4 regions of the Streptomyces sp. NPDC048275 genome follow, and region 4 is predicted to be linked to each of the others. Evidence: riboswitches for the same ligand, from Rfam matches in the RefSeq annotation. Region 4 holds a riboswitch; each other region holds the start of a gene.
The links. Region 4 has a riboswitch for cobalamin ahead of AB0D57_RS06310 (energy-coupling factor ABC transporter permease). Riboswitches for the same ligand answer to the same signal wherever they lie in the genome.
Positions count from the first base shown of each region.

Region 1: it holds a riboswitch for cobalamin, as region 4 does, so the genes downstream of both, AB0D57_RS39465 (cobalamin biosynthesis protein) here and AB0D57_RS06310 (energy-coupling factor ABC transporter permease) in region 4, are expected to answer to the same signal.
Region 2: it holds a riboswitch for cobalamin, as region 4 does, so the genes downstream of both, AB0D57_RS45710 (5-methyltetrahydropteroyltriglutamate--homocysteine S-methyltransferase) here and AB0D57_RS06310 (energy-coupling factor ABC transporter permease) in region 4, are expected to answer to the same signal.
Region 3: it holds a riboswitch for cobalamin, as region 4 does, so the genes downstream of both, AB0D57_RS45690 (CbtB-domain containing protein) here and AB0D57_RS06310 (energy-coupling factor ABC transporter permease) in region 4, are expected to answer to the same signal.

Region 1 is NZ_JBEZLR010000107.1:2,149-12,013, forward strand. It holds gene AB0D57_RS39455 (inorganic phosphate transporter) at 1-1,014, shown strand, start outside; gene AB0D57_RS39460 (hypothetical protein) at 1,027-1,248, shown strand; cobalamin riboswitch at 1,525-1,668, shown strand; gene AB0D57_RS39465 (cobalamin biosynthesis protein) at 1,786-2,727, shown strand; gene AB0D57_RS39470 (cobyric acid synthase) at 2,724-4,232, shown strand; gene cobN (cobaltochelatase subunit CobN) at 4,229-7,879, shown strand; gene AB0D57_RS39480 (putative cobaltochelatase) at 8,049-9,865, shown strand, end outside.
Region 2 is NZ_JBEZLR010000166.1:3,202-11,191, forward strand. It holds gene AB0D57_RS45705 (histidine phosphatase family protein) at 1-535, opposite strand, end outside; partial or broken gene AB0D57_RS45710 (5-methyltetrahydropteroyltriglutamate--homocysteine S-methyltransferase) at 601-1,008, opposite strand; cobalamin riboswitch at 1,052-1,286, opposite strand; gene AB0D57_RS45715 (hypothetical protein) at 1,584-1,835, shown strand; gene AB0D57_RS45720 (helix-turn-helix domain-containing protein) at 1,832-2,200, shown strand; gene uraD (2-oxo-4-hydroxy-4-carboxy-5-ureidoimidazoline decarboxylase) at 2,386-2,904, shown strand; gene uraH (hydroxyisourate hydrolase) at 2,901-3,308, shown strand; gene pucL (factor-independent urate hydroxylase) at 3,314-4,225, shown strand; gene AB0D57_RS45740 (8-oxoguanine deaminase) at 4,335-5,732, shown strand; gene AB0D57_RS45745 (nucleobase:cation symporter-2 family protein) at 6,076-7,407, shown strand; gene AB0D57_RS45750 (chitosanase) at 7,474-7,990, opposite strand, start outside.
Region 3 is NZ_JBEZLR010000166.1:118-3,020, forward strand. It holds gene AB0D57_RS45685 (superoxide dismutase) at 62-703, shown strand; cobalamin riboswitch at 1,268-1,409, shown strand; gene AB0D57_RS45690 (CbtB-domain containing protein) at 1,445-1,666, shown strand; gene AB0D57_RS45695 (CbtA family protein) at 1,687-2,445, shown strand; gene AB0D57_RS45700 (hypothetical protein) at 2,598-2,903, shown strand, end outside.
Region 4 is NZ_JBEZLR010000006.1:113,507-123,371, reverse strand. It holds gene AB0D57_RS06340 (protein kinase) at 1-1,967, opposite strand, end outside; gene AB0D57_RS06335 (tartrate dehydrogenase) at 2,311-3,393, opposite strand; gene AB0D57_RS06330 (LysR family transcriptional regulator) at 3,506-4,405, opposite strand; gene AB0D57_RS06325 (glycerate kinase) at 4,447-4,800, opposite strand; gene dctA (C4-dicarboxylate transporter DctA) at 4,800-6,254, opposite strand; gene AB0D57_RS06315 (DUF1775 domain-containing protein) at 6,548-7,306, opposite strand; cobalamin riboswitch at 7,435-7,618, shown strand; gene AB0D57_RS06310 (energy-coupling factor ABC transporter permease) at 7,648-8,337, shown strand; gene AB0D57_RS06305 (energy-coupling factor ABC transporter substrate-binding protein) at 8,334-8,711, shown strand; gene cbiQ (cobalt ECF transporter T component CbiQ) at 8,717-9,466, shown strand; gene AB0D57_RS06295 (ATP-binding cassette domain-containing protein) at 9,463-9,865, shown strand, end outside.

The DNA of each region.
Region 1 (9,865 bases), on a different contig from region 4:
GAAGAGGGCATTCGCACCGAAGTGATCTTCGCGGCGCTCGTCGGCGCCATCCTGTGGAATCTCCTGACCTGGCTTCTGGGTCTGCCCTCCAGTTCCTCCCACGCACTCTTCGGCGGCCTCATCGGCGCCGCGGTCATGTCGGCCGGCTGGTCGTCGGTGAACGGTTCGACCGTCGTCACCAAGGTGCTGATCCCCGCGGTCGCCGCGCCCATCGTGGCCGGACTCGCCGCGATGCTGGCCACCCGGCTGACGTACCGGATCGGCAACCGTGCCGACGAGAAGGCGACCGCCAAGGGCTACCGCGCGGGCCAGATCGCCTCCGCCGGACTGGTCTCCCTCGCCCACGGCACCAACGACGCGCAGAAGACGATGGGCATCATCACCCTCGCTCTGGTCACCGGCGGTGTCATCGCCCCGGGCTCGAACCCTCCCGTCTGGGTCATCGTCTCGGCCGGCGTGGCCATCGCGCTCGGCACCTACCTGGGCGGCTGGCGCATCATCCGCACCATGGGCAAGGGCCTCACCGACCTCGCGCCGCCGCAGGGCTTCGCCGCCCAGACCAGCGCCGCGAGCGCCATCCTGGCCTCCTCCCACATCGGCTTCTCGCTCTCCACCACCCAGGTCTGCTCCGGCGCCGTGATGGGCTCGGGCCTCGGCCGCAAGGGCGGTGTCGTCCGCTGGTCGACCGCGACCCGGATGTTCGTCGCGTGGGGCCTGACGCTGCCCGCCGCCGGTCTGGCCGGCGCCTGCGCCGAGTTCCTGACCAAGCAGGGCACGTGGGGCATCATCCTCACCGGCGCGCTGCTCGTGGCCGGCTCCGGCGCCATCTGGACGCTCTCCCGCCGCCAGCCGGTCACCGTCGACAACGTCAACGAGGTCGCCGCCGAGCCCGCGGGCGTCGTCACCACGGCGATCGCCGCGGTCACCCCGCCGCCCGCCGGCACCGTCACCGACGACCTGAAGGCCACCATCCCGTCCCCGGGCACGGAGCCCACCCAGCCGGCCACGGTGTAAGGAATCAACAGCATGCACATCGACTGGGCAGCCCTGGGCTCCGTCTTCGGAGTCAGCCTCGTGACCACCGTGGCCCTCGTCGGCCTCTTCACCCTCGGCATCGTCGGCCTCTCCAAGCGCGAGTCGGCGTCGGCGCAGGGCGGCTCGGCCACGCTCGCGGTCACCGGCGCGTACGTCTGCTTCGCGGCGTGCGCGGCGGCGGTGTCGTACGGGATCTATCTGATCGTGGCCTGACAACACCGCGCGCTCCTGGACCCACCGCACTGCCTTCGCCCGCGCCGCACGGTCCTCGCCGCCCTGTTCATCGGTCGCCCTTTCCGGGCGCCGGCGAGCAGGGCGGTTCCTTTTTGGGGCACTTCGGATGGCTACGCTCCGCAGCCACAAGCACAGCCACGAAATGCCGCCCCTCACAGGGAAATTCATGCCAATTCGGTCTCGGCGGGCAGGTCGGCGCGGTAGCGGTGTGGGCCTCGGCACACTCTCCCCGCGCAGGTCAACAGCAAGTTGACGGGTCTTCCGACCCCGTGGTGGACTGCCGGAGCCAAGTACGGCGACAGGAGAGGAAGCCGGTGTGAATCCGGCGCGGTCCCGCCACTGTCACCGGGGAAGGAAGTCCCCGGGAGCCAGGAACTCTCATCGCCGGTCTCGTCGAACCAGGGCGTGGACACCCTGAGTGAGGACATATCGCCATGCGCGGCTGCCCAAGTGCGTTGCCTAGGACGCGAACGACCCGAACGACGGTTGTGCCCGACCTGACGGTCGGCTGAACCGATGCGTGCCGATCGCGTCTTCGCGTACGGCGCCGCCGCCGGACTCCTCGGTGACCTGCTGCTGGGCGATCCGCGCCGCGGGCATCCGGTGGCCGCGTTCGGGCGGGCCGCCGGTGCCGTGGAGCGAGTGCTGTGGCGCGACCACCGCGGGTGGGGCGCACTGCACACGGCCGTGTGCGTGGGCGGCGCCGCCGGGATCGCGGCGCTCGCGAGCCACTCCGTACGTCGATCTCGTACCGCTTCCGTCGCGCTGACCGCCGCCGCCACCTGGGCCGTCGTCGGAGGGACCTCCCTCGGGCGGGAGGCCCGGACGATCGGCGACGCGCTCGCGGTCGGTGATGTCGAGGCGGCCCGGGAGCGGCTGCCGCATCTGTGCGGGCGGGATCCCCAGGCTCTCGACGCGGACGGCGTCGCGCGGGCCGTCGTCGAGTCCGTCGCCGAGAACACCTCCGACGCCGTCGTGGGAGCTCTGGTGTGGGGGGCCGTGGGGGGCGTTCCCGGGCTGGTCGCCTTTCGCGCCGTGAACACGCTCGACGCCATGGTCGGGCACAGGTCCGCCGAGTACCGGCGGTACGGGTGGGCTTCCGCGCGGCTCGACGATGTCGCGGGATGGCCGGGGGCGCGGCTCACGGCCGTACTCGCCGCTGCGGCCGGAGGGGATCCGCGGGGCGCCGTGCGCGCCTGGCGTGCGGACGCCCGCAAGCATCCGAGCCCCAACGCCGGACCCGTGGAGGCCTCGTTCGCGGGGGCGCTCGGGGTGCGGCTCGGCGGGACCCTCTCGTACGGAGGAAGGGTCGAGCACCGGCCCGTACTCAATGACACGGGTCGCGCCGTCCGAGTCGGCGACATCGAGCGGGCGGTACGGCTGTCGCGGCGCGTGAGCCTGCTCGCGCTCGGCGTGTGCGCTGTCGGACGGATGCTTTCCAAGGGAGACACATCATGAGCGGCGGTCTCCTCGTCGCCGGCACCACCTCCGACGCCGGCAAGAGCGTCGTGACCGCCGGGATCTGCCGGTGGCTGGTGCGGCAGGGGGTCAAGGTCGCGCCCTTCAAGGCGCAGAACATGTCGCTGAATTCGTTCGTGACGCGTGAGGGCGCCGAGATCGGGCGGGCGCAGGCCATGCAGGCGCAGGCCGCGCGCGTCGAGCCCACCGCGCTCATGAATCCCGTGCTGCTCAAGCCCGGCAGCGACAGGAGCAGTCAGGTCGTCCTCATGGGCAAGCCCGTGGGTGAGATGACCGCGCGTGGCTATCACGGCGGTCGGCAGGAGGCTCTCCTCGGGACCGTGCTGGACTGCCTCGCCGCATTGCGGGGCACGTATGACGCGGTGATCTGTGAGGGGGCCGGCAGTCCTGCCGAGATCAATCTGCGGCGGACCGACATCGTGAACATGGGGATCGCCCGCAATGCCCGGCTGCCCGTGCTCGTCGTCGGCGACATCGACCGTGGGGGCGTGTTCGCCTCGTTCTTCGGGACGGTCGCGCTGCTGAGCCCGGAGGATCAGGCGCTCGTCGCCGGGTTCCTCGTCAACAAGTTCCGCGGCGATGTGTCCCTGCTGGAACCCGGGCTCGAGATGCTGCACGGCCTCACCGGGCGCCGCGCGTACGGCGTGCTGCCCTTCGCGCACGGCCTGGGCATCGACGAGGAGGACGGGCTGCGGGTCTCGCTGAGGGGCGCGGTGCGCGAGTCCGTGGTCGCTCCCCCCGTCGGCGAGGACGTACTGCGCGTCGCCGTCTGCGCGATCCCCCTCATGTCCAACTTCACGGACGTGGACGCCCTGGCCGCCGAGCCGGGTGTCGTCGTGCGGTTCGTGGACCGGGCCGAGGAACTGGCCGACGCCGACCTCGTCGTCGTACCCGGAACCCGGGGGACGGTGAAGGCACTGGAGTGGCTGCGCGAGCGCGGACTCGCGGACGCCATCGAGCGGAGAGCCGCACAGGGCCGTCCCGTCCTCGGAATCTGCGGGGGCTTCCAGATCCTCGGCGAGCACATCGAGGACGAGGTCGAGTCGCGCGCCGGTCATGTCGACGGGCTCGGACTGCTCCCCGTACGCGTGCGGTTCGCGCGCGAGAAGACCCTCACCCGGCCCGTCGGGGAGGCGCTCGGCGAGCATGTCGAGGGGTACGAGATCCACCACGGCGTCGCCGACGTCACCGGCGGGGAAACCTTCTTGGACGGCTGCCGGGTCGGCGCCGTCTGGGGCACGCACTGGCACGGTTCGCTGGAGTCGGACGGGTTCCGGCGGGCCTTCCTGCGCGAAGTGGCGGCCGCCGCGGGCCGCCGGTTCGTGCCGGCCGCCGACACGTCGTTCGCGGCGCTGCGCGAGGAGCAGCTCGACCGGCTCGGCGATCTGATCGAGGAACACGCGGACACGGACGCGCTGTGGCGGCTCATCGAGTCCGGCGCGCCTTCAGGACTGCCCTTCATTCCACCGGGAGCGCCCGCATGAGCACAGTGTTGTTGTTGTCGACCGCCGACACGGATCTGCTGGCGGCCCGTGCCTCCGGCGCCCCGTACCGGATCGGCAATCCGACCCGCGTGGATGTCGCGGGCGAGCTGCCCGGACTCGTCGAGGGCGCGGACCTCGCCGTCGTACGGCTGCTGGGCGGCAAGCGCGCCTGGGAGGACGGGCTCGCCTTCCTGAAGGCGTCCGGCATCCCGACCGTGCTGCTCGGCGGGGAGTCCGTACCGGACGCCGAGCTGATGGCCGAGTCGTCCGTGCCGGCCGGTGTCGTGGCTGAGGCACTGCGCTACCTCGTCGAGGGCGGCCCGGACAACCTGACCGAGCTGGCCCGCTTCCTCTCCGACACCGTGCTGCTCACCGGCGAGGGCTTCGAAGCGCCACGGAAGATGGCCGAGTACGGCATCCACGGCGAGCGTGCGTTCGTCGAGGGCCGCCCGACGATCGGCGTGCTCTTCTACCGGGCGCACGAGCTGTCCGGCAACACCGCCTTCGTCGACACGCTGTGCGACGCGATCGAGGCGCGAGGGGCCAACGCCCTTGCCGTGTACTGCGGTTCGCTGCGCGGCGCCGACGCGGGACTGTACGAGATCCTCGGGAAGGCCGACACGCTGGTCGCGACCGTGCTCGCGGCGGGCGGCACGCACGCCTCGCAGGCATCCGCCGGCGGTGACGAGGAGGCCTGGGACATCGGGGCGCTCGGCGACCTCGACGTCCCTGTCCTGCAAGGACTTTGCCTCACCTCCTCGCAGGCCGCGTGGGAAGCGTCGGACGCCGCCCTCTCCCCCATGGACGCGGCGATGCAGGTCGCGATCCCGGAGTTCGACGGGCGGCTCATCACCGTGCCGTTCTCCTTCAAGGAGCAGGGCCCGGACGACGTTCCGGTGTACGTCGCCGACCCCGAGCGGGCCGCGCGCGTCGCCGGAATCGCCGTACGCCACGCCCGGTTGAAGCACAAGCCGAACGCGGACAAGAAGCTCGCGCTCGTCTTCACCGCCTACCCGACCAAGCACTCCCGGGTCGGCAACGCGGTGGGGCTCGACACGCCCGCCTCGGCGGTGCGGGTGCTGGACGCCCTCAAGGACGCGGGGTACGTGGTCGAGGGCCACCCCGACAACGGCGACGAGCTGATCCACCGGCTCATCAACGCCGGTGGCCACGACGTCGAATGGCTCACCGAGGAGCAGTTGGCGGCCGCTCCCGCGCGCGTGCCGCTCGCCGACTACCGGGCCTGGTTCGACAAGCTCGACCCCGAGCTGCGCAACGGCATGCTCGAGGCGTGGGGCGAGCCGCCGGGCTCCCTCTACGTCGACGGGGACGACATCGTGCTGGCCTCCCTCCAGTTCGGGAACGTCGTCGTGATGATCCAGCCGCCGCGCGGCTTCGGCGAGAACCCGATCGCGATCTACCACGACCCGGACATGCCGCCGTCGCACCACTACATGGCCGCGTACAGGTGGCTGGAAAACTCCTTCGGCGCCGACGCCGTCGTGCACATGGGCAAGCACGGCACGATGGAATGGCTGCCGGGCAAGGGACTCGGGCTCAGCGGGGGCTGCGCGCCCGACGCCGTACTCGGCGAACTCCCCCTCATCTACCCGTTCATCGTCAACGACCCCGGCGAGGGCACCCAGGCCAAGCGCCGCGGGCACGCCACCGTCGTCGACCACCTCGTACCGCCGATGGCCCGCGCGGACACGTACGGCGATCTGGCGAAGCTGGAGCAACTCCTCGACGAGTACGCGCTCGTGTCCGACCTGGACCCGACGAAGGCGCCGGCCGTGCGCAGCCAGATCTGGACGCTGGTGCGAGCTGCGGAACTCCATCACGACCTGCATGTGGACGACCAGCCGGACGAGGACGCGTTCGACGAGTTCGTCATGCACATCGACGGCTATCTGTGCGAGATCAAGGATGTGCAGATCCGGGACGGGCTGCACATCCTCGGCGGCGGGCCGGAGGCCGAACCGCGGGTGAATCTCGTGCTGGCCGTGCTGCGGGCCTCGCAGGTGTGGGGCGGCGCGGCGAACGCGCTGCCCGGGCTGCGGGCCTGCCTCGCCGAGCACTTCGGCCTGGTCGAGAAGGAGTTGCTCGCCGAGCCGGGCGCGCCGGTGAAGGTGCCGGACGGGCTGACCTCACTGGTCGAGGGGCCCGCACGCACGGGAGCCGACGCAATCGACCTGCTGGAGCAGCTGTGCCGCCGGTTCGCCGAGGGCATGGAGGAACGCGGCTGGGACACGGCGGCCGTTCCCGCTCTGGTGCGCGAGGTCGTGGGCGCCGAACTGCCGGATGCAGTCGCGGTGTTGAAGTTCGCGTGCGACGAGGTCGTGCCGCGGCTCGCGAAGACGACCGACGAGATCGACCACATCCTCAAGGCACTTGACGGCGGTTACGTCCCGGCGGGCCCGTCCGGCTCGCCAACCCGTGGGCTCGTCAACGTCCTGCCGACCGGCCGCAACTTCTACTCCGTCGACCCCAAGGCCATTCCGTCCAGGCTCAGTTGGGAGGTCGGCCAGGCGCTCGCCGACTCGCTGGTGCAGCGGTATCTGACCGACACCGGCGAGTACCCGAAGTCCGTCGGCCTGACGGTCTGGGGTACGTCGGCCATGCGGACGCAGGGCGACGACATCGCCGAGATCCTCGCGCTGCTCGGCTGCCGTCCCGTGTGGGACGACGCGTCGAGGCGGGTGACCGGGTTCGAGGTGGTGCCGGTGGCGGAGCTGGGGCGGCCTCGTATCGACGTCACGGTGCGTATCTCCGGGTTCTTCCGGGACGCGTTCCCACACGTGGTCGGGCTGATCGACGACGCGGTGCGGGCGGTTGCGGAACTGGACGAGCCCGCCGAGTCCAACTTCGTGCGGGCGCACGTGGACGCGGATGCCGCCGAGCATGGCGACCGACGGCGGGCGACCGCTCGTATCTTCGGCTCCAAGCCGGGGGCTTATGGCGCCGGGTTGCTGCCGCTGATCGATGCGCGGAACTGGAGGAGCGACGCGGACCTGGCCGAGGTGTACGCGGTGTGGGGTGGTTACGCCTACGGGCGGGGGCTCGATGGGCGGGCGGCCCGGGGGGACATGGAGACGGCGTTCCGGCGGATCGCGGTGGCCGCGAAGAATGTCGACACACGGGAACATGATCTTGTCGACGCCGACGACTATTTCCAGTACCACGGCGGCATGGTCGCGATGGTGCGGCATCTGACGGGGGCGAGTCCGGAGGCGTACGTCGGTGACTCCGCCACGCCCGACCAGGTGAAGACGCGGACGCTGGGCGAGGAGACCCACCGGGTTTTCCGGGCGCGTGTGGTCAACCCTCGCTGGATGAGCGCCATGAGGCGGCACGGCTACAAGGGTGCTTTCGAGATGGCGGCGACTGTCGATTACCTGTTCGGGTACGACGCGACGGCAGGTGTGGTCGACGACTGGATGTACGAAAAACTGAGCGCCGAGTATGTCTTCGACCCGGAAAACAAGCAGTTCATGCAGAAGTCCAACCCGTGGGCTCTCAGGGGCATCACCGAACGGCTGTTGGAGGCCGCCGACCGCGGTCTGTGGGCGGAGCCGGAACAGGAGACCCTGGACCGGCTCCGCGCGACCTACCTCGAACTTGAGGGAGATCTGGAGGGGGACGAGTGATCTCCCGCCGAATCCCCGCGTGCGCGGGGAGCAGACCAGCACGCCGCCGACAGCTGGCGACACCGCCGGACCATCCCCGTGTATGTGGGGAGCAGGGAACCAAGTTGACCGATCGTGCGCCTCAAATCCGTCATTTTCACCGTCTTTCACTCCCAGGGGGGACTGCAGCGTGAGCACGCACTTCCCATTCACCGCCGTCGTCGGGCAGCAGGACCTGCAGCTTGCCCTGCTGCTCAACGCCATCGCACCGAATGTCGGCGGCGTGCTCGTCCGTGGAGAGAAAGGCACCGCCAAGTCCACGGCTGTACGCGCACTTTCGGCGCTGCTGCCCGGGGTCGACGTCGTCGCCGAGTGCCGGTTCTCCTGTGCGCCGGCTTCCCCTGATCCCGCCTGCCCGGACGGGCCGCACGAGGCCGGTCCCGGTACGAAGCGTCCCGCGCGGATGGTCGAGCTGCCCGTCGGTGCCTCCGAGGACCGGCTCGTGGGAGCCCTCGACATCGAGCGGGCGCTCGCGGAGGGCGTGAAGGCCTTCGAGCCGGGGCTGCTGGCCGACGCGCACCGTGGGATTCTGTACGTCGACGAGGTCAATCTTCTTCACGACCACCTGGTCGACCTGTTGCTGGACGCGGCCGCGATGGGTGCCTCGTACGTCGAGCGTGAGGGTGTCTCCGTACGGCATGCCGCCCGTTTTCTGCTCGTCGGGACCATGAACCCCGAGGAGGGTGAGCTCAGGCCTCAGCTCCTCGACCGGTTCGGGCTGACCGTCGAGGTCTCCGCCTCGCGGGAGCCTGATCAGCGGGTCGAGGTGGTCAGGAGGAGGCTCGCGTACGACGACGATCCGGAAGGCTTCGCAGCGCGGTGGGACGACGAGGAGTCCGCCGTACGGGCCCGGATCGTGGCGGCGCGTGAGCTGTTGCCGTCCGTGCGGCTCGGCGACGGTGCGCTGCGGCAGATCGCGGCGACTTGTGCTGCCTTCGAGGTCGACGGGATGCGGGCCGACATCGTGATGGCGCGGACGGCGGTCGCGCTGGCCGCATGGGCCGGGCGGACCGACGTGCTCGCGGAGGATGTGAGGCAGGCCGCGTTGCTCGCTCTGCCTCATCGGCGGCGGCGGAATCCCTTTGATGCGCCCGGACTTGACGAGAACAAGCTCGACGAGACGCTGGAGGAGTTCGGCGAGCAGGGCGGCAGCGAGGACGATGATCCGGATCCGGACGGGCCCGGTGGTGGCGGGCAGCCTCCGCAGGACGGGCCGGACGGCGACTCCCCCGCCGGTGACGTCCCGGCGCAGGGCGAGCCCTCGGAAGAAGGGCACGCGCCGGCCGCGCAGGGTGGTGGCGAGCAGTCTCCCGTACGGGCCTCCGAACCCTTCCGCACGAAGGCGCTGAGCGTGCCCGGTATCGGTCAGGGTGCCGCCGGACGGCGTTCGCGGGCGCGGACCGAGCATGGGCGGACGACCGGTGCACGGCGGCCTCAAGGGGCGCTCACCAAGCTGCACTTGGCTGCGACCGTGCAGGCTGCCGCACCGCACCAGCGGGCGCGGGGGCGCACTGGATCTGGGCTTCTCCTGCGTCGTGACGATCTCAGGCAAGCGGTGCGCGAAGGCCACGAATCCAATCTCGTGTTGTTCGTCGTCGATGCTTCCGGGTCGATGGCGGCCCGGCAGCGGATGAGTGCCGTGAAGGGGGCCGTCCTTTCGCTGTTGCTCGATGCCTATCAGCGGCGGGACAAGGTGGGGCTCGTGACCTTTCGGGGGACGGGTGCCGAGGTCGCGTTGCCTCCTACCTCGTCCGTCGACGCGGCTGCGGCTCGGCTGGAGTCGCTGCCCACCGGTGGGCGGACTCCGCTCGGCGCCGGGCTGCTCAAGGCGCATGACGTACTGCGGGTGGAGCGGCTGCGGGATCCGGCGCGGCGGGCGCTCGTCGTGGTCGTGACGGACGGGCGGGCGACCGGGGGGCCGGAGCCGGTCGCGCTGGGTGCGCGGGC
Region 2 (7,990 bases), on a different contig from region 4:
AGCGCCCGGCCCGTCCACTGAGCTCCGTTGCCGTCAGCGGCGGCACGTCCAGCCGCCAGAAGGCCGCGGCGGACATGCCCAGGGCGTGGACGACGGCTGCCCGTACGACCTCCGGCTCGACCACGGCGAGCGTACGGCCGTCCGACTCCGCCGCGGCGTCCAGCCAGCTCCCGACCCGGGCGCACACGTCCTGGACCGACTCCCCGCCGTGGGGCGCCGAGGCGGGGTCGGCGAGCCAGCGGGCCACCGCCTCCGGTTCGGCGGCGCCGACCTCGTCGAGCGTGAGGCCCCGCCAGCGGCCCACATCCAGGGCCGCCAGCCCCGGCGCGTCCTCACCACGCAGACCGAGCGCCGCTGCCGTCTCACGGCACCGCACACCGGGCGAGGCGACGACACGGACGGCCCGGGGCAGCGATCCTGCCGCCGCGCGGGCCCGGGCTGCTCCCGCGTCGTCGATCGAGCCGCCGTCGTCGAAGCGGGCCTGCCGCAGCGACCGGCTCGTCGCGGGCGAGATGAAGGTGACACGGCTGGTCACTGGGTGGCTCCTCCTGGTGCGGTCATGGTGTGCGGCTCTACCCTCCCCGACCTGCGGTCCCGGTGTCAGGACAGGGAGATTTCCTCGCGGACCGTGCGGGCGGCGGCGACCAGGTTCTCCAGTGAGGCACGTGTCTCGGGCCAGGCGCGGGTCTTCAGGCCGCAGTCGGGATTCACCCACAGCCGTTCGGCGGGGATGGCCTCAAGTCCCTTGCGCAGCAGGGCGGCTGCCTCCTCCGTGCTCGGCGCACGCGGGGAGTGGATGTCGTAGACGCCCGGTCCGGCCTCGCGCGGGTAGCCGTGGGCGGCCAGTTCGCGGGCGACCTGCATGTGGGAGCGGGCCGCCTCCAGGCTGATCTGCGTGTCCGGCCGCACTCCGCTCGTGCTGAGCCGGAACGCTTCGGTGGCCCAGGCCAGGTAGGCCGGGCGGTCGCCTGCCCGCAGCGGCAGCGTCTCGCGCAGGGCGGGCTCGTCGCCGACCCGCCCACGAGGTCACCGGGATGTCCGCGCACGCATCGTTCGTACGCGGGCAGTTGGCAGGTCTTCGGACTCGCGGGCACGTCCCGTCGTACGAAACCGTCGTACGAGACACCTACTGGCCGTCGCTTCCCAGGCCCGTTCGTCGGGCCCAGTGCGTATGACGGCGGTCGTTCCCGCTCACCGCTGCGGGGCAGTCCCGGATTCCCGCCGGGTTCCCTCTTACGACGCATCCCGCCTGGCGGACGGGGCGAACCAGCTGCGCCGGCCAGCCTAGGGGAGCGGCTGACAGCGTGCCGCGGCACGTCCAGCATTCGGAGGGTGAGATGAGCCATGCGATGGGCGGGCGTGAACCGACGGCGGGCGGGTACCGGGGCGGCCCGCCGGTCACCCTGTGTGCGGCCCGGCCTGGTCGAGCACAGGGGCGCATGCCCTTCGGTACGCGTATGCATCGCTGCTGATTGCCGTGGGGTAGTCCGTTAAGGTCGTGTCCCAGCGACTGGGGCACACCAACGCTGCGATGACGCTGGGTGAGAGAGCGCGCAGATCAGATCCGATGCCATGGGGGCACAGTGCGATTGAGAGTGGAGTTCACGACCGAACCCTTCGACCTCGACGAGGCGCCCCCGCACGCGCTGGTCGCCCGCGAGGTCATTGAGGCGGCCGAACTGGACGCCGTGGACGTCGGCCCGTTCGGCAATACCGCGGAGGGCGGTGCGGACGTGGTGCTCACCGCGGTCGACGCGCTGCTGCGCAAGGCTCTGGAGGCGGGCGCCACCCGGGTCTCGTTGCAGGTGAACGTGGTCGGGGAGGGCGATAAGTGACCGGTGTCGGGGACGATCCCTTCGTTACGGCGGTCAAGCCGCTGGTGGACGCCATGGGCGGTGAGATGGTGGCGCCGGACCAGGCCGGACCCGACGACGTCGTGCTCTCCTGGGAGGGCGCGGACGTGGTCGCCGTACGGCTGCCGCAGCTGGCCGACTCGCTCGATCACATCCTGGCCGCCCTGGAGCGCAAGCGGGGCAAGCGGCTGGCCGATCTCGACCGCAAGGCCAAGCAGGAGGTCGTGCGGATACTCGAGGCCCGTGGCGCCTTCTCCGTGCGGCACGGGGTGGAGACGGTGGCGAGCGCGTTGGGCGTGAGCCGCTTCACCGTCTACAACTACCTCAACCGCGAAAAGGACTCCTGACCAGCGAAAACGCCAGGATGGGCGCCCTCTCGCGCCGCGCCGTCGTGCCCGTGTGACCCGCCGCCGTCCGGACTCCCCGGGCGGCGGTTTTTGTTACTCGAAGTTTTCAACAAAGTGTTGACGTGGTGTTTCGGAGGGCGTTAGCTGGCCGCAGCCCGTCCAGCACAAGGCCACGGAGGCTTCCCGTGACTTCGAGTACGACACCCGGCAGTCTCGCCCGGTTCAACGCCCTGGAGGAGCAGGCGGCCTACGCCGCCCTCCACGAGGTGTGCGCCTCCTCGGCGTGGGTGCGCGGGCTGCTCGCCCGTCGCCCGTACGCCACCCCGGACGCCTTGTTCGCCGCGAGCGAGGCCGTCATGGCCGAGCTGACCACCGCCGACCTGGCGGAGGCGATGGCCGGGCACCCGCCGATCGGCAGGCCGAAGCCCGGGGACCCGACCTCCTCCCGGGAGCAGCGCGGCATGGCCGGCGCCTCCGCGGACCTCAAGGCGGAGATGCTCGAACTGAACCTGGCCTACCAGGAGAAGTTCGGTCACGTCTTCCTGATCTGCGCCACCGGCCGCACCGGCGAGCAGATGCGCGACGCGGTCAAGGACCGGATCGGCAACTCGCCCGAGCAGGAGCGCGAGATCGTCCGCTCCGAACTGGGCAAGATCAACCGTATCCGTCTGTCCCCTCTCGTACAGCAGGAAGATGAGGCATGAGCACCGACACCACAGCGTCCGTGTCCACGCACATCCTGGACACCAGCGTCGGACGCCCCGCCGAGGGCGTCGCCGTCCGGCTCGCGGCCCGCGCGGGGCATGACGCGGACTGGCAGCCGCTCGGCGGCTCCGCGACCGACGCGGACGGGCGGTGCAAGGACCTCCCGGCCCTGCCGGAGGGGACCACACACGTACGGCTCGACTTCGAGGTCGAGGCGTATTTCGAGAAGTCCGAGAACAAGCAAGCCGATGCGCAGCAGGACGCCCCCGCGAATCGGGACAGCGGTGCGAGCGGAGTGTTCTTCCCGGAGGTGGCGATCACCTTCGCCGTCACGCCGGGCGAGCACTACCACGTGCCGCTGCTGCTCAACCCGTTCGGCTACTCCGTTTACCGAGGGAGCTAGCAGACATGCCGACGTTTCTGGGACAGAACCAGTACGGCAAGGCCGAGAACCGCGTCGTCAAGATCACGCGGGACGGTGCCACCCACCACATCAAGGACCTGAACGTGTCGGTGTCGCTGAGCGGCGACATGGACGAGGTCCACTACTCCGGCTCGAACGCGAACGTGCTGCCGACCGACACCACCAAGAACACGGTGTACGCGTTCGCCAAGGAGCACGGCATCGAGTCCGCCGAGCGGTTCGGCATCCACCTGGCCCGCCACTTCGTCACGAGTCAGGACTCGATCCACCAGGCCCGTATCCGCATCGAGGAGTACGCCTGGGAGCGCATCGAGACCTCCGACGCGGACGACGTCAAGCACTCGTTCGTACGAAAGGGCCAGGAAACCCGGCTGACGCAGATCACGTACGACGGTGAGTCGTGGGAGGTCGTCTCCGGCCTCAAGGACCTGACCGTGATGAACTCGACCAACTCCGAATTCTGGGGCTACGTCAAGGACAAGTACACGACGCTCCCCGAGGCGTACGACCGCATCCTGGCCACCCAGGTCTCCGCCCGCTGGCGCTTCAACTGGAGCGGCGACGAGCAGCGGATGCCCGACTGGGAGAAGTCCTACGACCAGGTCAGGAAGCACATGCTCCAGGCCTTCGCGGAGACGTACTCCCTGTCGTTGCAGCAGACCCTCTACCAAATGGGTTCGCGCATCATCGAGCACCGCGGCGAGATCGACGAGGTCCGTTTCTCCCTCCCGAACAAGCATCACTTCCTGGTCGACCTCAAGCCGTTCGGGCTTGAGAACGATACCGCCGACGGGGCCGTCTACTTCGCGGCCGACCGTCCCTACGGTCTGATCGAGGCCACCGTCCTGCGCGACGGCTGCGAGCCGCAGATCCCCGTGGACCTCACCAACCTCTGAAACCCTCAGGTATCCCCTTCTGCGGCACCCGTGGCGTCGACAGCCGCGGCACTCAAATCTCCCAGGGTCCTGCCGTGCCCACCCCACCGAACGAAGAAGGAGAAGCACCATGGCAGCAGCGGCAGACGCCACAGTCACCCAGCGGATCGTCATCGAGAACTGTGCGATCGCGACGGTCGACGCGGGCGACACCGAGTACGCCTCGGGCCATGTCGTCGTCGTGGGCAACCGCATCGAGTCCGTCGGCGCGGGCAGGGCTCCGGAGGGCCTGGAGAACGTCGTACGCCGCATCGACGGCACCGGTCACATGGCCACCCCCGGCCTGGTCAACACGCATCACCACTTCTACCAGTGGATCACCCGCGGCCTCGCCACCGACCACAACCTCTTCAACTGGCTCGTCGCGCTCTACCCGACCTGGGCGCGCATCGACGAGCAGATGGTGTACTCCGCCGCGCAGGGCTCCCTCGCCATGATGGCCCGTGGCGGTGTCACCACCGCCATGGACCACCACTACGTCTTCCCGAAGGGCTCCGGCGACCTGTCCGGCGCCATCATCCGCGCGGCCGGCGAGACGGGCGTCCGCTTCACCCTCGCCCGTGGCTCCATGGACCGCAGCGAGAAGGACGGCGGGCTGCCGCCGGACTTCGCCGTCGAGACCCTCGAAGGGGCGCTCGCCGCCACCGAGGCGACCGTCGACGAGCATCACGACGCCTCCTTCGGCGCGATGACACAGATCGCCGTCGCGCCCTGCTCGCCGTTCTCCGTGTCCACCGAACTGATGCGGCAAGGAGCCGAGTTGGCCCGTCGCAAGGGCGTACGGCTACACACGCACGGCTCGGAGACCGTCGAGGAGGAGCAGTTCTGCAAGGAGCTGTTCGGGATGGGCCCGACCGAGTACTTCGAGTCGACGGGCTGGCTCGGCGAGGACGTCTGGATGGCGCACTGCGTCCACATGAACGACTCCGACATCGCCGCCTTCGCCCGCACCAAGACGGGCGTGGCCCACTGCCCGTCCTCCAACGCCCGTCTGGCCGCCGGCATCGCACGCGTCCCCGACCTGCTCGCGGCCGGCGTCCCGGTCGGCCTCGGCGTCGACGGCACCGCGTCGAACGAGTCCGGCGAACTCCACACCGAACTGCGCAACGCCCTCCTCATCAACCGCCTGGGCGCGCACCGGGAAGCCGCCCTGAACGCCCGTCAGGCGCTGCGCCTGGGCACCTACGGCGGAGCCCAAGTCCTGGGCAGGGCGGCGGAGATCGGCTCCCTGGAGCCGGGCAAGCTCGCCGACCTCGTGCTGTGGAAGCTGGACACCCTAGCCCACGCCTCGATCGCCGACCCGGTGACCGCCCTGGTCTTCGGCGCCGCGGCCCCGGTCACGCTCTCCCTCGTCAACGGCAGACCGGTCGTCGAGGACAGCCGCCTGCTGCACGTCGACGAGGACGCCGTCGCCCGCTCCACGCGGGAACAGGCACAGCGCCTGGCGCGGATCGCCGCGCAGGCCTGAACAGTTGAAGATCTCCGGCCGAGGGGGACGGCCCTCGGCCGGTAGCCATGGACCCGAGTGGGGTCCATGGCGGCCGTGTCCGGGGCGTGCAGGGACGTGCGCGCCCCGGAACGGTCCCCGTTCCCTCTGAACGGTCTTCGTCCCGGTCCCACCCCCACGCTCGGCTTCGCTCGCGCGGGGGTCCCCCATGACCGCGCATCACCTCCCTGAACACCGCGTCAACGCCGACGTGTATCCGACCGGAGGAGCCGCCGTGGCCGCCCAGCAGCCCGAGCCCAGCACCGATGCACAACCAACTGACCAGCCCAGGCATCCAGTTGACGAAAAACTCCCACCCCTGAAGATGGCGACCAGCGGCCTCCAGCACGTCGCCGCCATGTACGCCGGAGTCGTCGCCCCACCTCTGATCGTCGGCGCCGCCGTCGGTCTGACCGCCACCGAGCTGACCTTCCTCACCGGCGCCTGCCTGTTCACGGCGGGCCTCGCCACCTTCCTGCAGACGATCGGCTTCTGGAAGATCGGCGCCAGGCTTCCGTTCGTCAACGGCGTCACCTTCGCGGGCGTCGCCCCGATGACCGCGGTCGTCGCCTCCGCCAAGGACAAGAGCGACGCGCTGCCGGTCATCTTCGGCGCGGTCATCGTCGCGGGCGTCCTCGGCTTCATAGCCGCCCCCTTCTTCAGCAAGGCGATCCGCTTCTTCCCGCCCGTCGTCACCGGCACCGTCATCACCCTCATCGGCATCTCGTTGCTGCCGGTCGCCTTCGGATGGGCGCAGGGACCCGACCCCGCGGCGGACGACTACGGCTCGACGACCTACCTGGGCCTGGCCGCCGCCACCCTCGTCATCGTGCTGCTCCTGCGCCGCTTCACCCGCGGCTTCGTCAAGCAGATCGCCGTACTGCTCGGCCTCGTCATCGGCACGCTTGTCGCGATCCCGTTCGGTGTCACGGACTTCGCTCCGGTGGCCGACGCGGACGTCGTCGGCTTCCCGGACCCGTTCCACTTCGGCGCCCCGCAGTTCCAGGTCGCCGCGATCGTCTCGATGTGCGTGGTGATGGTGGTCTCGATGACCGAATCGACCGCGGACATGCTGGCGTTGGGCGAGATCGTCGAGCGTCCCGCCGACGAGAAGACCATCGCGGCGGGCCTGCGCGCCGACACCCTCGGCTCGGCGATCAGCCCGCTCTTCAACGGTTTCATGTGCAGCGCCTTCGCGCAGAACATCGGCCTGGTCGCGATGACAAGGATCCGCAGCCGGTACGTCGTCGCCACCGGCGGCGGTTTCCTGGTGCTGATGGGCCTGTGCCCCATGGCCGCCTCGCTGATCGCTGTCGTACCGCGCCCCGTCCTCGGCGGCGCGGGCGTCGTCCTCTTCGGCTCGGTCGCGGCCAGCGGTGTCCAGACCCTCGTACGAGCGGGCCTGGACAAGGACAACAACGTCCTGATCGTCGCCGTATCGCTGGCCGTCGGCATCATCCCGATCACCGCGCCGGAGTTCTACCACGCCTTCCCGGAGACCGCGAAGATCGTCCTGGACTCGGGGATCTCGACGGGGTGTGTGGCGGCCGTGGTCCTCAACCTCGTCTTCAACCACCTCGGCAAGGGGCAGGACGCGGACGACGTGACCCACCCCATGGAGGCGGGCGAGGACCTGAAGGCGGTCCCGGCCCACTGACGACTCGGGCATACGAAGGGCGCGGCACCCAGGGGTGTCGCGCCCTCCGCCGTACCCCCGGCCCGGTCAGCCGATGTGGTAACTGTCCCCGTACACCTGCCAGTCCAGCGGCGGGTCAAGGTTCAGGTTCCGGTTTCGCAGGAAGACCCGCTGCGCGGTGTCGACCCGGCTGGTGTCCTCGTGTGCCGCCTCCTGCTTCATCGCCCAGACGCGCGCGTCGAGGAACGCGTTCAGATACGTCACTTCGTCGCCGCCCTGGGCAGGCGGCCGGGCACTGGACAGGGCCCGCCTGCGGATGTTGCCGAAGCTGGTGCTGTCGCCGCCGTCGCCGTGCATCACGATGGCGTCGTAGTACGTGAACTGGCCGAGGACGCCTATGCCGTCGGCCTTGCCCTGCCGGACGGCGGGGTTGAAGTACACGCGGTCGCGCTCGTCGTTCTGGGCCTGCTGGAACGCCGAGTCCTGGGCGGCCCTGTTCCAGTCGCCCGGGAAGCCGGGGTCCAGGCCCTCGTGCGAATCGGTGCCGTCCACGTTGCGCAGGGCGGGCAGGTATTTCGCGAGGACATTGCCGGGCTTGCGCTGC
Region 3 (2,903 bases), on a different contig from region 4:
ATCTTGCTGTTAGCGTGCAGTTGCGTACTAGTTGCAATAACAAGGCCGGAGGATGTTGGACATGGCGGTTTACACGCTCCCGGAGCTTCCGTACGACTACGCGGCGCTCGAGCCGGTCATCAACCCGCAGATCGTCGAGCTGCACCACGACAAGCACCACGCGGCGTACGTGAAGGGTGCGAACGACACGCTGGAGCAGCTCGCGGAGGCACGCGACAAGGAGTCGTGGGGCTCGATCAACGGGCTGGAGAAGAACCTGGCCTTCCACCTCTCCGGCCACATCCTGCACTCCATCTACTGGCACAACATGACGGGCGACGGTGGCGGCGAGCCCCTCGACAAGGACGGTGTCGGCGAGCTCGCGGACGCGATCGCCGAGTCCTTCGGCTCGTTCGCCGGCTTCAAGGCGCAGCTCACCAAGGCCGCCGCGACCACCCAGGGCTCCGGCTGGGGCGTCCTCGCGTACGAGCCGCTGAGCGGCCGCCTCATCGTCGAACAGGTCTACGACCACCAGGGCAACGTCGGCCAGGGCTCGACCCCGATCCTCGTCTTCGACGCCTGGGAGCACGCTTTCTACCTCCAGTACAAGAACCAGAAGGTCGACTTCATCGACGCCATGTGGGCCGTCGTCAACTGGCAGGACGTGGCCCGGCGTTACGCCGCCGCCAAGGAGCGCGGCGACAGCCTGCTGCTCGCGCCGTGACGCCGTAGCGCAGGCATGATGCCCTGCCTTGTGATCGTCTTCTCAACCTTCACGTGGCAGGCAGCACAGCGAAGGGCTCCCGCAAGGACGTGACGTGCGGGAGCCCTTCTGCTGCTTCAGCTCGCGACCAAGCAGGTGAGCCAGTCACCGTGGCGAGTGAGGTCAGCTCCTGCGGCCACGGCGTACGGGACCAGGCCGGGCTTGGCGGGTTCGGTGGCAGACGGCGACGCCGACTCCCGCGTGGGGGAGGGGAGTCGGGTCCTGTTCGCCGCCACCGGGGCCCCTAGGGCCTGTCCGGCGGATCATGCCGGAGACGCGGGGTCTGGCACGCCGATCTGCGGCGTTGTCGTCGGTTGCCGACTCCCCCACTCTCGGCTTCGCTCGAGCGGGGGGACCCCCATCGCGTCGACGCCCTCCTCCGCCTTGCAGCTCGACGCACCAGACCCCACTCACCTGCGCCGACAAGGCACCACTGCTTCCCTCCGACTTGATCCGCCGGACAGGCCCTAGCCGTCCGGCGCGAGAGAAGCAGATCACGCCAGGTGCCTGGTCTTGGCCATGTACCCGCCACGCGGTACCGTCGGTGCCATATCGACGACGGCAAGACGGAAGCCGGTGGGAATCCGGAACGGTCGCGCCACTGTGTGCCACCCCTTTTGCGAGAGGGGGGCGAGTCAGACCCGTAGCCGTCGTCCAGTGCACCACCGATATGGGACGCGAACTCCCAGAGGAGGCCCTGCCATGGCGCAGCATGTCGCCCCGTCGACCGCCACCACCCCCGCTCTCCCCGCCAAGCTGCCGATCGGCGCGATCGTCCCGTGGGCGGTCTTCTTCGGCATCCTGATGCTGGTCCTGCTGTACTTCGTCGGCGCCGAGCAGGGCGCCATGTCCGTCGTCTCCGGCGAGGACGTCCATGAATGGGTGCACGACGCCCGCCATCTGCTCGGCTTCCCCTGCCACTGACCCGAGGGGAACCAGCACTCATGAACTCCGCAACAGTGAGAAACCTTCTCGTGCGGGGCATGCTCGCCGGCCTCGGCGCCGGCGTACTCGCCCTGATTGCCGCCTATTTCCTCGGTGAACCGAATGTCGACAAGGCGATCGGCTTCGAGGAGGCCCACGCCCCCGCGCACGAGCACGAGGTGGAGATCGTCTCCCGATCCCTGCAGTCCACCGCGGGCCTGGCCACCGGCGTCCTGATCTACGGGGTCGCCTTCGGCGGCATCGCCGCCCTCGCTTACTGCTTCGCGCTCGGCCGTATCGGCCGCTTCAGCCCTCGGGCCACCGCGCTGCTGCTGTCCGGCTGCGCTCTGCTCGCGGTCTACGTGGTTCCGTTCCTGAAGTACCCGGCCAACCCGCCGGCGGTCGGCAACGGCGACACCATCGGCAAGCGGACCACGCTGTACTTCCTGATGATGGTGCTCAGCGTCCTTCTCGCGATCGCCGCCACTCTCCTGGGCAAGCGGCTCGCACCGAAGCTGGGCACCTGGTACGCCACCGTCGCCGCGGTGGCCGCCTTCGCCCTGGTGATCGGGCTCGCGTACGCGTTCCTGCCCGTCGTCAACGAGGTGCCGAACGACTTCCCGGCCACCGTGCTGTGGCGGTTCCGCCTCTCCGCACTGGCCATGCAGGTCACCCTGTGGGGCGGATTCGGCCTCGTCTTCGGCGAGTTGGCCGAGCGGCTGCTGAATCCCAGGCCTGCGACGGTCGCCGCGGGCCGGCCGGTCGCCGCGCCCAACTGACGTGACCCGCCACACGAGTGAGGGCCCGCGGAACCATCCGGGGGCCCTCTCGCGTTTTCCGGGCACCCACGCCATCGGACCACGGACAGGACATGACGCACGGAACGGACCGATTGGACGGGAACCACCCGGGTGAGGAGCGGAGGAACCGAGTGGCCAGACGACCCCAGCCGCGCCACATCACCCTCGGCGGACGTGAGGCGGTCGCCCTGACGGTGGAGGAGTACGAGCAGCTGATCGCCAGCCGACGGCAGATCGGCGGCCAGAGCGCCCGGGTACGGGTGCTCGCCCACAAGGCGAAGCGCACCGAACAGCTCCTCCAGGAACTGGAGACCTTGATCGGGGCCCCCGCGGTCTGCCTTGAGCGGGGCGGGCAGGCACCGACGGCATGCCCGCCCCCGTGGCCCGCCGTCGGCGCCACACAGTCGGACACGGCTGCCGACTGCCTGCGCTGCGCG
Region 4 (9,865 bases):
TTGGACACCGTCTCGAACGGTGAGCGGATCTCCACGGCCATCTGGCTGCGGAGTGTTCCGCTCTGCGCATACGTCGACAGCCGCACCGTCTCCTGATGGGTGCGGGGGCCGCCTTCCGGGAACGCCAGCGTCCGCCACTGCCGGTCGATCACGGACCCGTTCGTCGAGACCCACCGGTACGAGAACTGGAAGGGCAACTCGGACACTTTGAAGGTCGCGGTGAACCAGGGAGCCTGCGAGTCCGCCGGGGGACAGTCTCCGACGTATGTGGTCGCGCCCCCGGTCACGGTGACCGAGACGGGCTGCTCGGCAGTGTCGCCGCCGCCGAGCGCATAGCCCAGGCCGCCTACGAGCAGCGCGAGCACGGCCGCTCCCGCCGCGGTCAGGTACCCGATGCGCCGTTTGCGCCTCGTGGGGCCGTGACCGGACTCTTCGGCGCCCTCGAGCTCGAGCGCCGCAGAAACGGCCGTGGGTACGGGCCCTGATACCGGGCCTGCCAATACGGTGGGCGACTCGGCGATGCCCGGGGCCGAGGCGGCCTCCGGCGCGGGACGTGGCGGGGCGGGAGAAGCGGGGACGTCAGGGACGCCGGGGACGCCGGGGCTGTCCACGGTGGGCAGGGAGGCGGCGCCGACGGACGAGCGGGCGCCCAGAGCGGCCGTCTCGGCGGTGGCCGCCGGTACGGCACCGGGAAGCGAGGGCTGTGCCGGGGCGGTGGGGGCGTCGGGGTGTGCCGGGGCCGTGGGTATGTCGACCGTGGCGGTGGGTGTGTCGGCCGTGGCGGTAGGTGTGTCGACCGTGGCGGTAGGTGTGTCGACCGTGGCGGTAGGTGTGTCGACCGTGCCCGCCGTCTTTGTTTCCGGCGCGGTGGAGGCGTGGGCGGTGTCCGCCGACGCCCCGGAAGCCGCAGGTCCCTTTGCTGTGGGGGCCTCGACTGTCGCCGCCATGTCCCTGGCGTCCATGGCGCTTTCCGGGACAGACGATGACGCCGAGACGGTCGGCGCCCCGGCCGTGGCCATCGGTGCGGTCTCCCCGAGCGGGGACTCGGCGGTGGGCAGCTCTTCGGTGGCCGGTGCGGGCAGCGGGGCGGACAGCGTGGCCGTGCCGGCGCCGGAGACGCCGTCAGCAGCACCAGTCAGGCGCAGCTCCTGCTCGGCCTGTTCGACCGACATCCGATCGTGGGGGTCCTTGCGCATCAGGCCTTCGATGACGGACACGAGGGGTCCGGCCCTGTGCGGCGGGGGCAACTCGTCGTCGACGATGGCACGCAGAGTGCTCAGCGGGCTGGTCCGGCGGAAGGGCGAACGGCCCTGGACGGCCGTGTAGAGCAACGCTCCGAGGGACCACAGGTCCGACGCGGGGCCGGGGTTCTGGCCCAGTGCCCGCTCCGGCGCCAGGTACTCGGGAGAGCCGACGAGCTCACCGGTCATCGTCAGCGCGGAATCCCCCTCCACGGTGGCGATGCCGAAGTCGGTGAGCACCACCCTGCCGTCGTCTGCGAGCAGGACGTTGGCGGGTTTCACGTCGCGGTGCAGCACTCCGGCGCCATGCGCCGCGCGCAGCGCGGCCAGTACCTCCGCACCTATGCGCGCGGCCTCCCGCGGTGTGAGGGCACCCTGGGAGCCGATCACGTCGGCCAGAGACCGGCCGCGGACGAACTCCATGACGATCCAGGGTCGGCCGTCGTCGGTGGCGACGTCGTGGACGGTCACCACACCGCGAGCACTGATGCGCGCCGCCGCCCAGGCCTCCCGCTCCAAGCGGGTGTACATCCGCTCGACCTGCGCTACGGCCAGTCCGACGGGAGCGCGTACCTCCTTGACGGCGACCTCGCGCTGCAGTACCTCGTCGCGGGCGCGCCATACGGTGCCCATACCGCCCTCGCCGAGAACGGACAGCAAGCGGTAGCGACCGGCGACCAGCCGTTCGGCACCCGCGTCCGACGACGACGTGTTCTGCTGTGGCATGAGGGCCGTACTCCCTGTCCATTGCGAACGGCCGAGGAGTGGCGACGCCCCCGTCCGATCCGTGGCCTGACGGGGCGTGGTCCCTTCGGTTCGGTCACGGCCGGACGTCCCGCCGGAGTTCACCTCCCGCCCCGGTCTACGGCGCGGACGGACCGGCGACGCACCGCGCCGCCGGCCGCGAAGGACACAGCCCCTGGACAGTATGGTCAAACACCTGATGTTTCGTGAAGTGCGGACCTGGGTGCGGGCTCGTCCTACCGCTCGCTGTGAGGAAGTTGTGACGTCGCGGTGGTCATGCCGTCGACTTTTTTTGTCCGGCCGTCAGAGGCTCAGCGCGTCGTCGTCAGACGTTCAGCGCGTCGATGAGGGCTTTGGTGACGTCCTCGGTGGTGGCGATGCCGCCGACGTCGCGGGTGAGGATGCCCGCGGCGGTCGTGGCCTCGATCGCCTTGTTCAGGCGGGCCGCCTGGTCGGGCAGGCCGAAGTGCTCCAGCATCAACGCCGCGCTGCCGACCGCGCCGATCGGGTTGGCCAGACCCTGGCCCGCGATGTCCGGCGCGGAGCCGTGGACCGGCTCGAACATGCTGGGGAAGCGGCGCTCGGGGTTGAGGTTGGCGCTGGCGGCAAGCCCCAGGCTGCCGGCCAGCGCGCTGCCGAGGTCGGAGAGGATGTCCGCGTTGAGGTTGGAGGCGACGACGACCGACAGGTCCTCCGGGCGCAGGACGAACTTGGCGGACATCGCGTCGACCAGGACGCTCTCGGTCTCCACGTCCGGGTAGTCGGCGGCGACCCGCTTGAACACGTCGTCCCACAGGACCATGCCGTACTGCTGGGCGTTGCTCTTGGTGACCGAGGAGACCTTGGGGCGGGTGCGGGTGCGGGCCAGGTCGAAGGCGAAGCGCATGATGCGTTCGCAGCCGACTTCGGTGAACAGGGACGACTGGATGGCGACTTCGCCGCCCTGCCCGCGGCCGGAGAGGTTGCGGCCGCCGAGGCCCGCGTACTCCCCCTCGCTGTTCTCGCGGACGACCACCCAGTCCAGCTCGGTGTCGTCGGCCTTGCGCAGCGGGCTGGTGACGCCGGGCAGGAAGTGCACGGGACGGACGTTGGCCCACTGGTCGAAGTTCTGGCAGATCTTCAGGCGCAGGCCCCACAGGCTGATGTGGTCGGGGACGGTGGGCCAGCCGACGGCACCGAAGTAGATGGCGTCGAAGTCCTTCAGGCGGTCCAGGCCGTCGTCGTCGATCATCTTGCCGGTGCGCTCGTAGAACTCGCAGCCCCAGGGGAACTCCTCCCAGGTGAACGCGAAGGCCCCGTGCGAGCCTTCGGCCAGGGCGTCCAGGACGGCACGCCCGGCGGCGACGACCTCCTTGCCCACGCCGTCGGCAGGGATGGCGGCGATACGGAACGTGCGGGGTGCGGTCATGGGGGCCTCCGGCTCGCTGTGGTGCGGTCGATTCGAGTCAACACAGCGGCGTCGGGGCGCGTCCAAGACCTGCTTTCGATACGACCCATAGGCCCGGCCGATCGGTTCGTCGTCAGGCGTCCCGTGCCCGGCGCTGGGCCAAGGACCTGGTGAGGGTGAGGAAGGCGCGGGCCGCGGGGGTGAGATGCGCGGGCAGGCTGACCATCGCCACGTGGAGGTGGGCGGTCGGCGCGATGGGTGCCACCGCGGCACCGCAGCGCCGGGCGAGCCTGGTCCAGGAGGACGGCAGGACGGCGACGCCCACGCCGGTGAGGACCAGGGGCAGGATGGACGTCCTGTGGTCGACGACCGTCACGATCTGGGTGCCGGTGCCGCCCGTGGTGATGTCGTCGACGATGCTGCGCATCAGGCTGCCTGTACGCGACGCGATGAGTTTCTGTCCGGCGAGGTCCTCGGGCCTGATCGTGACCCCGTCCTCGATGGCCCCGCCGGGCGCCGCGACGACCACGAACGGCTGGTCCTCGACGTGCAGGACGTCCAGCCCGGAGAGTTGCAAGGGGCTCGCCGAGCCCAGCAGCCCCAGTTCGCAGGCACCGCTGCGAACCAGGGAGATGACCTCGTCCGGGGTGAACGCGGCCTGGGTGCTCACCGTCACGGACGGATGCAGCTCGGCGAAGCGATGGATGAGGGTGGTCAGCGGTTCGATGCCCGGGGAGGGCATGGTGGCGACCTCGACCGTGCCGCCGTGCAGCCCGGCGAGCGCGGCGGCGGTGTCGCGTACGGCGGCCAGGTCCCGCAGGACGCGCCGGCTCGGCTCCAGCAGTTCCGCACCGGCCTCGCTCAGTACGACGCCCCGGCCCACCCGGTGGAAGAGGGCCACCCCGAGGTCGGCCTCCAGGTTCGCCATGGCCTGCGACAGCGAGGGCTGTGCCACGTGGAGCGCGGCCGCCGCCTTGCTGAACCCGCCGTGCTCGACGATGGCCAGGAAGTACTCCAGCTGCCGGGCGTCCACGGCGCCGCCTCCCGGTCGTAGCGTCGATCGATAGGCTCAACCTACCTTTCCGGCGACAGCGGGCCGCTGAGGGGCACCTCATGGTCACCGGAGCCGATCCAGCGCTCGGCAACGGTCCGTCCGCACTGGGTGAGCAGGCGGGCGGACAGCTCGCTGTCGTTCGCGCAGTCCTGGTCGGTCAGGTCCGTCAGGGCCTGGACGGAGCGGAAGTGGGCGGCCGTCCGGTCGGCGGGCAGCGTGCAACGGCCGGCCACGGCGTGCACCGCCCTCCCCTGCTGCCGGGCCCGACGAGCCGGCGCGACCGGCAGCTTGCCCGACAGGGACTGCTCGCCGAGGCTCCCTTCGCCGGTCACGACGAACTTGAACTTGTCCGGAGCCACCAGGATGGAGACCATCAGGGCTTCACCTCGGCCGGCATCGGAGCGGCGGCGCTCACGGCGTCCCTGTGCCTGGACGCGGGGACTTCGTGGCCGGCCTGGGCGGCGGGCGGCAGAACAGCCGCCCGGACTTCTTCGAGCTCGGTGACCGGTGGCAGATCTCCGGCCTTGCCGGACAGCACCGCGCGGGCCCTCGCCAGGTCCAGGTTGTTCTCCCACCTGGCGATGAACAGGGTGGCGACGGCATTGCCGGAGAAGTTCACCATGGCCCGGCACTCCGACATGAACTTGTCGATGCCGAAGACGAGCATGATGCCGGCCGCCGGGACCGTACCGACCGTGGACAGGGTCGCGGTGAGGGCGATGAAGCCGCCGCCGGCGACGCCCGCGGCGCCCTTGGAGGTCAGCAGCATGACAGCGAGCAGGCCGAGTTGCTGGGTGACCGACAGGGGCGTGTCGGTGGCCTGCGCGATGTAGAGGGTGGCGAGGGAGAGGTAGATCGCCGCGCCGTCGAGGTTGAAGCTGTAGCCGGTCGGCACGACCAGTCCGACCGTGGACCGCTCGACGCCCATGTGCTGCAGCTTGCGCATCAGCCCCGGCAGCGCGGGCTCGGCGGTGGAGGTGCCCAGGATCAGGAAGTACTCCTCCTTGAAGTAGCGGAAGAGCTGGAAGATGTTCAGCTTCACGTACGCGGCGAGCACACCTCCCAGCACCACCACGACGAACAGGGCGGAGGTGACGTAGAAGAGCAGGATCAGCGAGCCGAGACTGGTCAGCGTGGACAGGCCGAACTTCCCGATGGCGTACGCCATCGCGCCGAAGGCGCCGAGCGGCGCGGCCTTCATGACGAAGGACAGCACCTTGAACACGACCTCGGTGAGGCGGTTGACGCCGGCGATGATCGGTTCGCCCACCGCGCCGACCGACTTCAGCGCGATACCGAAGATCGCCGCCAGAAAGATGACCTGGAGGATGTCGCCCTCGACGAACGGGCCGAAGAAACTGTCCGGCACGATGTGGGTGAGGAACTCCCACCAGTGCTGGCTCTCGCCCTTCGCGATGTAGTCCCCCGCGTCGCCCGACGTGTGAAGGGTGGCCGGATCGGCGTGCACACCGTCACCGAGACGGAAGATGTTCATGGCCACCAGGCCCGTCGCCATGGCGACGATCGTGCCGACCTGGAAGTAGGTCAGTGCCTTGATACCGGTGAGCCCGACCTGCTTCAGGTTCGCGACTCCGGCGATGCCGCCGATGATCGTCAGGAACACGATCGGCCCGATCAGCATCTTCATCGCGGTGATGAACGTCGTGCCGATCGGCTCCATGGACGTGGCCAGGTCCGGCCACCGCCAGCCCAGGACGATGCCGATCACGATCGCCACCAGCACCTGCACGTACAACTGCCGGTACCACGGCTTGGCCGCGATGCGCGCGGCTTGTTCGGCTCGCTCGTTGCCCGGAGTTTGCGTCATTGCGGCCTCCCTGATCGCGCGACACCGAGCCCGATCGGTACGCGCCAGCTTGCGCCACAGTGAACCGGCCCCCGTGTGAAGCGGTCCACGACCAAAAATCGATGCCCCGTATAGGCGCGGCCTATCTGTTCTTTGCCGGAAGCCCGAGGCAGCCCGAGAGCCCCTTCACGTGGGCGAAGGGGATCTCAGCCACGGCAGGGAACCTCACCTCGAGCAGACCCGTCGCCCCTGCCTGTGCCGTGAGCACTGCTGGGGACCGGGCGGGAGGTTTCGTACGAGGGGGCTGCGGGGCGTCAGGCAGCGCCGCCGCGACGGCTCCTGAGCCACCACACCGCGCCGCCGATCGCGAGGACGGCGATGCCGATACCGACGGGCACGGCGACGGACATACCGTCGTCGTCCGATTCCTTCGCCACCGGCTTCGCGGACGCCGACGGCGCCCCGGAGGTGGGCTCGCCCGAGCCGGTGCTGGGCGAAGGCGAAGGCGAGGGCGAGGGCGAGGCCGTCGTCGTCTGTCCGGTGGGGCTGGGGCTGACGGGTTCGGCGCCGGGGGCGGCGGGCTTCAGCTCCAGGCGGGGTGCCGGATGGCCGTGGCCGTCCTCGCTCACCTCTTCGTCCAACTCGATCCAGCGGTCGACCTGGCCGTCGCTGTAGGTCTGCAGGGTCTTGAAGTCCAGCACCTTGACGTCGGGCAACTGCCGTACGGTGACGACGTACTCGGCGTCCTCGCCCACCGCGAGCTTCGGCCCGGACACGATGTACCCCCGGTTGGTGGGCGCGAGCTTCCAGCCCTTGGGCCCTTCCTTGTAGGAGATGTCCTGCGGGGTGATGCCTTCGGGCAGGATCACCTCCAGCTTGCTGATCCCCGCGGAGCCGGACTCCGACTCCGCGGTGAAGGTCAGCGCGACATTCTGGTCGAGGGCACGGGCGCCCTCCGCCTCGACCTCCGTATGGGCGGCCGCCGGTCCGGCGGTGGCGACGGCGACCGCGAGCGCGACCGCGGTGAGGACGCCGGAACGGCGAAGACTGAACGGCGATGTGAGGCGCGACACTTGTGGCTCCCTTGTGCACTGACTGTGGTCGGTGAATTCAAGCGCAGGCAAAGACTCGGAGCCAGGTGTGAGCGCATGCGCCGCCTTCACACCTCTGTGCCCCGCTTGTCACCCTCCCGGTGCACGCACTACTGTCACGACGCCTTGGTGCACGGGAAATCCGGTGTGATACCGGTGCGGCCCTCGCCACTGTGATCGGGAAGTCCGGCTCCAGCCCTCGCGGGCAGCCACTGGGTCCTCGGACCCGGGAAGGCGGAGTACGGGCGGTGGTACCCGTCAGCCAGGAGACCGGCCAAGGCGCGTCAACCATCCACGAGGTGCTGGAGAGGGTCTGCTGAGCCATGCACATAGCCGAGGGTTTTCTGCCCCCTGCGCACGCGGTCGCCTGGAGCATCGCGTCAGCGCCATTCGTCGTCCACGGAGTACGGTCCCTCACCCGTGAGGTCAGAGAGCATCCCGAGAGCACCCTGCTCCTGGGCGCCTCCGGAGCCTTCACGTTCGTCCTGTCCGCGCTGAAGCTGCCCTCCGTGACCGGGAGTTGCTCGCATCCCACCGGCACGGGGCTCGGCGCCATCCTGTTCCGGCCGCCGATCATGGCGGTGCTGGGCACCATCACCCTGCTCTTCCAGGCGCTGCTGCTCGCGCACGGCGGCCTGACCACACTCGGCGCCAACGTCTTCTCGATGGCGATCGTCGGGCCCTGGGCCGGGTACGCGATCTACCGGCTGTTGCGGCGGTTCGACGTGCCGCTGATGGTCGCGGTGTTCTTCGGCGCGTTCGTGGCCGACCTGTCCACGTACTGCGTCACCAGCGCGCAGCTGGCGCTCGCGTTCCCCGACCCGAGCAGCGGGTTCCTGGGCGCGCTCGGCAAGTTCGGCTCCATCTTCGCGGTCACCCAGATCCCGCTGGCGGTGAGCGAGGGGCTGCTGACGGTGCTGGTGATGCGGCTGCTGGTGCAGTCCAGCAAGGGTGAGCTGACCCGGCTCGGGGTCCTGCTGGCCGGCAAGAAGACCGAGGCGGTGGCCCGATGAGCAGAAACACGAAGATCAACGCCTTGCTGCTGCTCGTCGTGGCCGCGCTCGCCGTACTGCCGCTGGTCCTCGGCCTCGGCGACCACAAGGAGGAGCCGTTCGTCGGCGCCGACGCCGAGGCGGAGACGGCGATCACCGAGATCGATCCGGACTACGAGCCCTGGTTCTCGCCCCTGTACGAACCGCCGTCCGGCGAGATCGAGTCGGCGCTGTTCGCCCTCCAGGCCGCGATCGGTGCGGGCGTCCTCGCCTACTACTTCGGTGTGCGCCGCGGGCGGCGCCAGGGCGAGTTGCGAGCCCGGGCTCACGAAGGAACGGCCCCTGCCGGGACGGACTCGCAGACCACCGGGGAATCCACGGCGGGGCGGGCCTGAGACCCGTGCTGCCGATCGACGCGGCGGCGCACAGCAGCCACTGGCGCCGCCGCCACCCCGTGGACAAAGCCGTGCTCGGGCTGGGGCTCACCCTGCTCGCGATCTCCCTGCCTCCCTGGCCGGGAGCCCCCCTCGTGCTCGTCACGGCCCTCACCGTGCTGCTCGGCCCGGCGGGCGTACCCTGGCGCCGGCTCTGGCGCGCCTACCGCGTTCCGCTCGGCTTCTGCGTGACCGGAGCGGTCACGCTGCTCGTGCAGGTCGGCGGCCCGGACGGGTTCGTGACCCTGGCCGACGGGGGGCCGGTGCGCGCCGGAAAACTGCTGCTGCGCACCTCGGCCGCCTCGCTCGGCGTGCTGCTGTTCGCGTTCACCACGCCGATGTCCGACCTGCTGCCGCGCCTGGTGCGGGCCGGGGTGCCCGCGCCCGTGGTCGACGTGGCACTGGTGACGTACCGGATGAGCTTCCTGCTCCTGGACTCCGTGCGCCGGATCCGGGACGCGCAGGCCGCCCGGCTCGGGCACACCACACGGGCCGCCACCTGGCGCTCCCTGGCCGGGCTCGGCGCCACCGCGTTCGTCCGGGCCTTCGACCGGGCGACGCGGCTGCAGGCCGGGCTCGCCGGACGCGGCTACGACGGCACTCTGCGCGTCCTGGTGCCCGAGGCCCGTGTCTCCGTCCGCTTCACGGCCGCGAGTCTCGCGCTGCTCGCAGCCGTGGCCGTACTCACCTTCGTACTCGAAAGGCCGCCGGCATGAGCGAGCCCGCCCTCGTCGCACTCTGCGGCGCGTCCTTCGCGTACGAGGACGGGCCGCCCGTGCTCGACGGCCTCGACTTCGAGGTGCCGGAAGGACGCGCACTGGCTCTGCTCGGCCGCAACGGCAGTGGCAAGACCACGCTGATGCGGCTGCTCAGCGGCGGACTGCGGCCGCGCACCGGCCAGTTGACCGTCGAGGGCCGCCCGGTCCGTTACGACCGCAAGGGCCTGACGCGGCTGCGGACCACGGTCCAGCTGGTGGTGCAGGACCCGGACGACCAGTTGTTCGCCGCGTCCGTCGCCCAGGACGTGTCCTTCGGGCCGCTGAACCTCGGCCTGCCCGACCCCGAGGTACGGGCGCGGGTCGACGAGGCGCTCGCCGCCCTGGACATCACCGCCC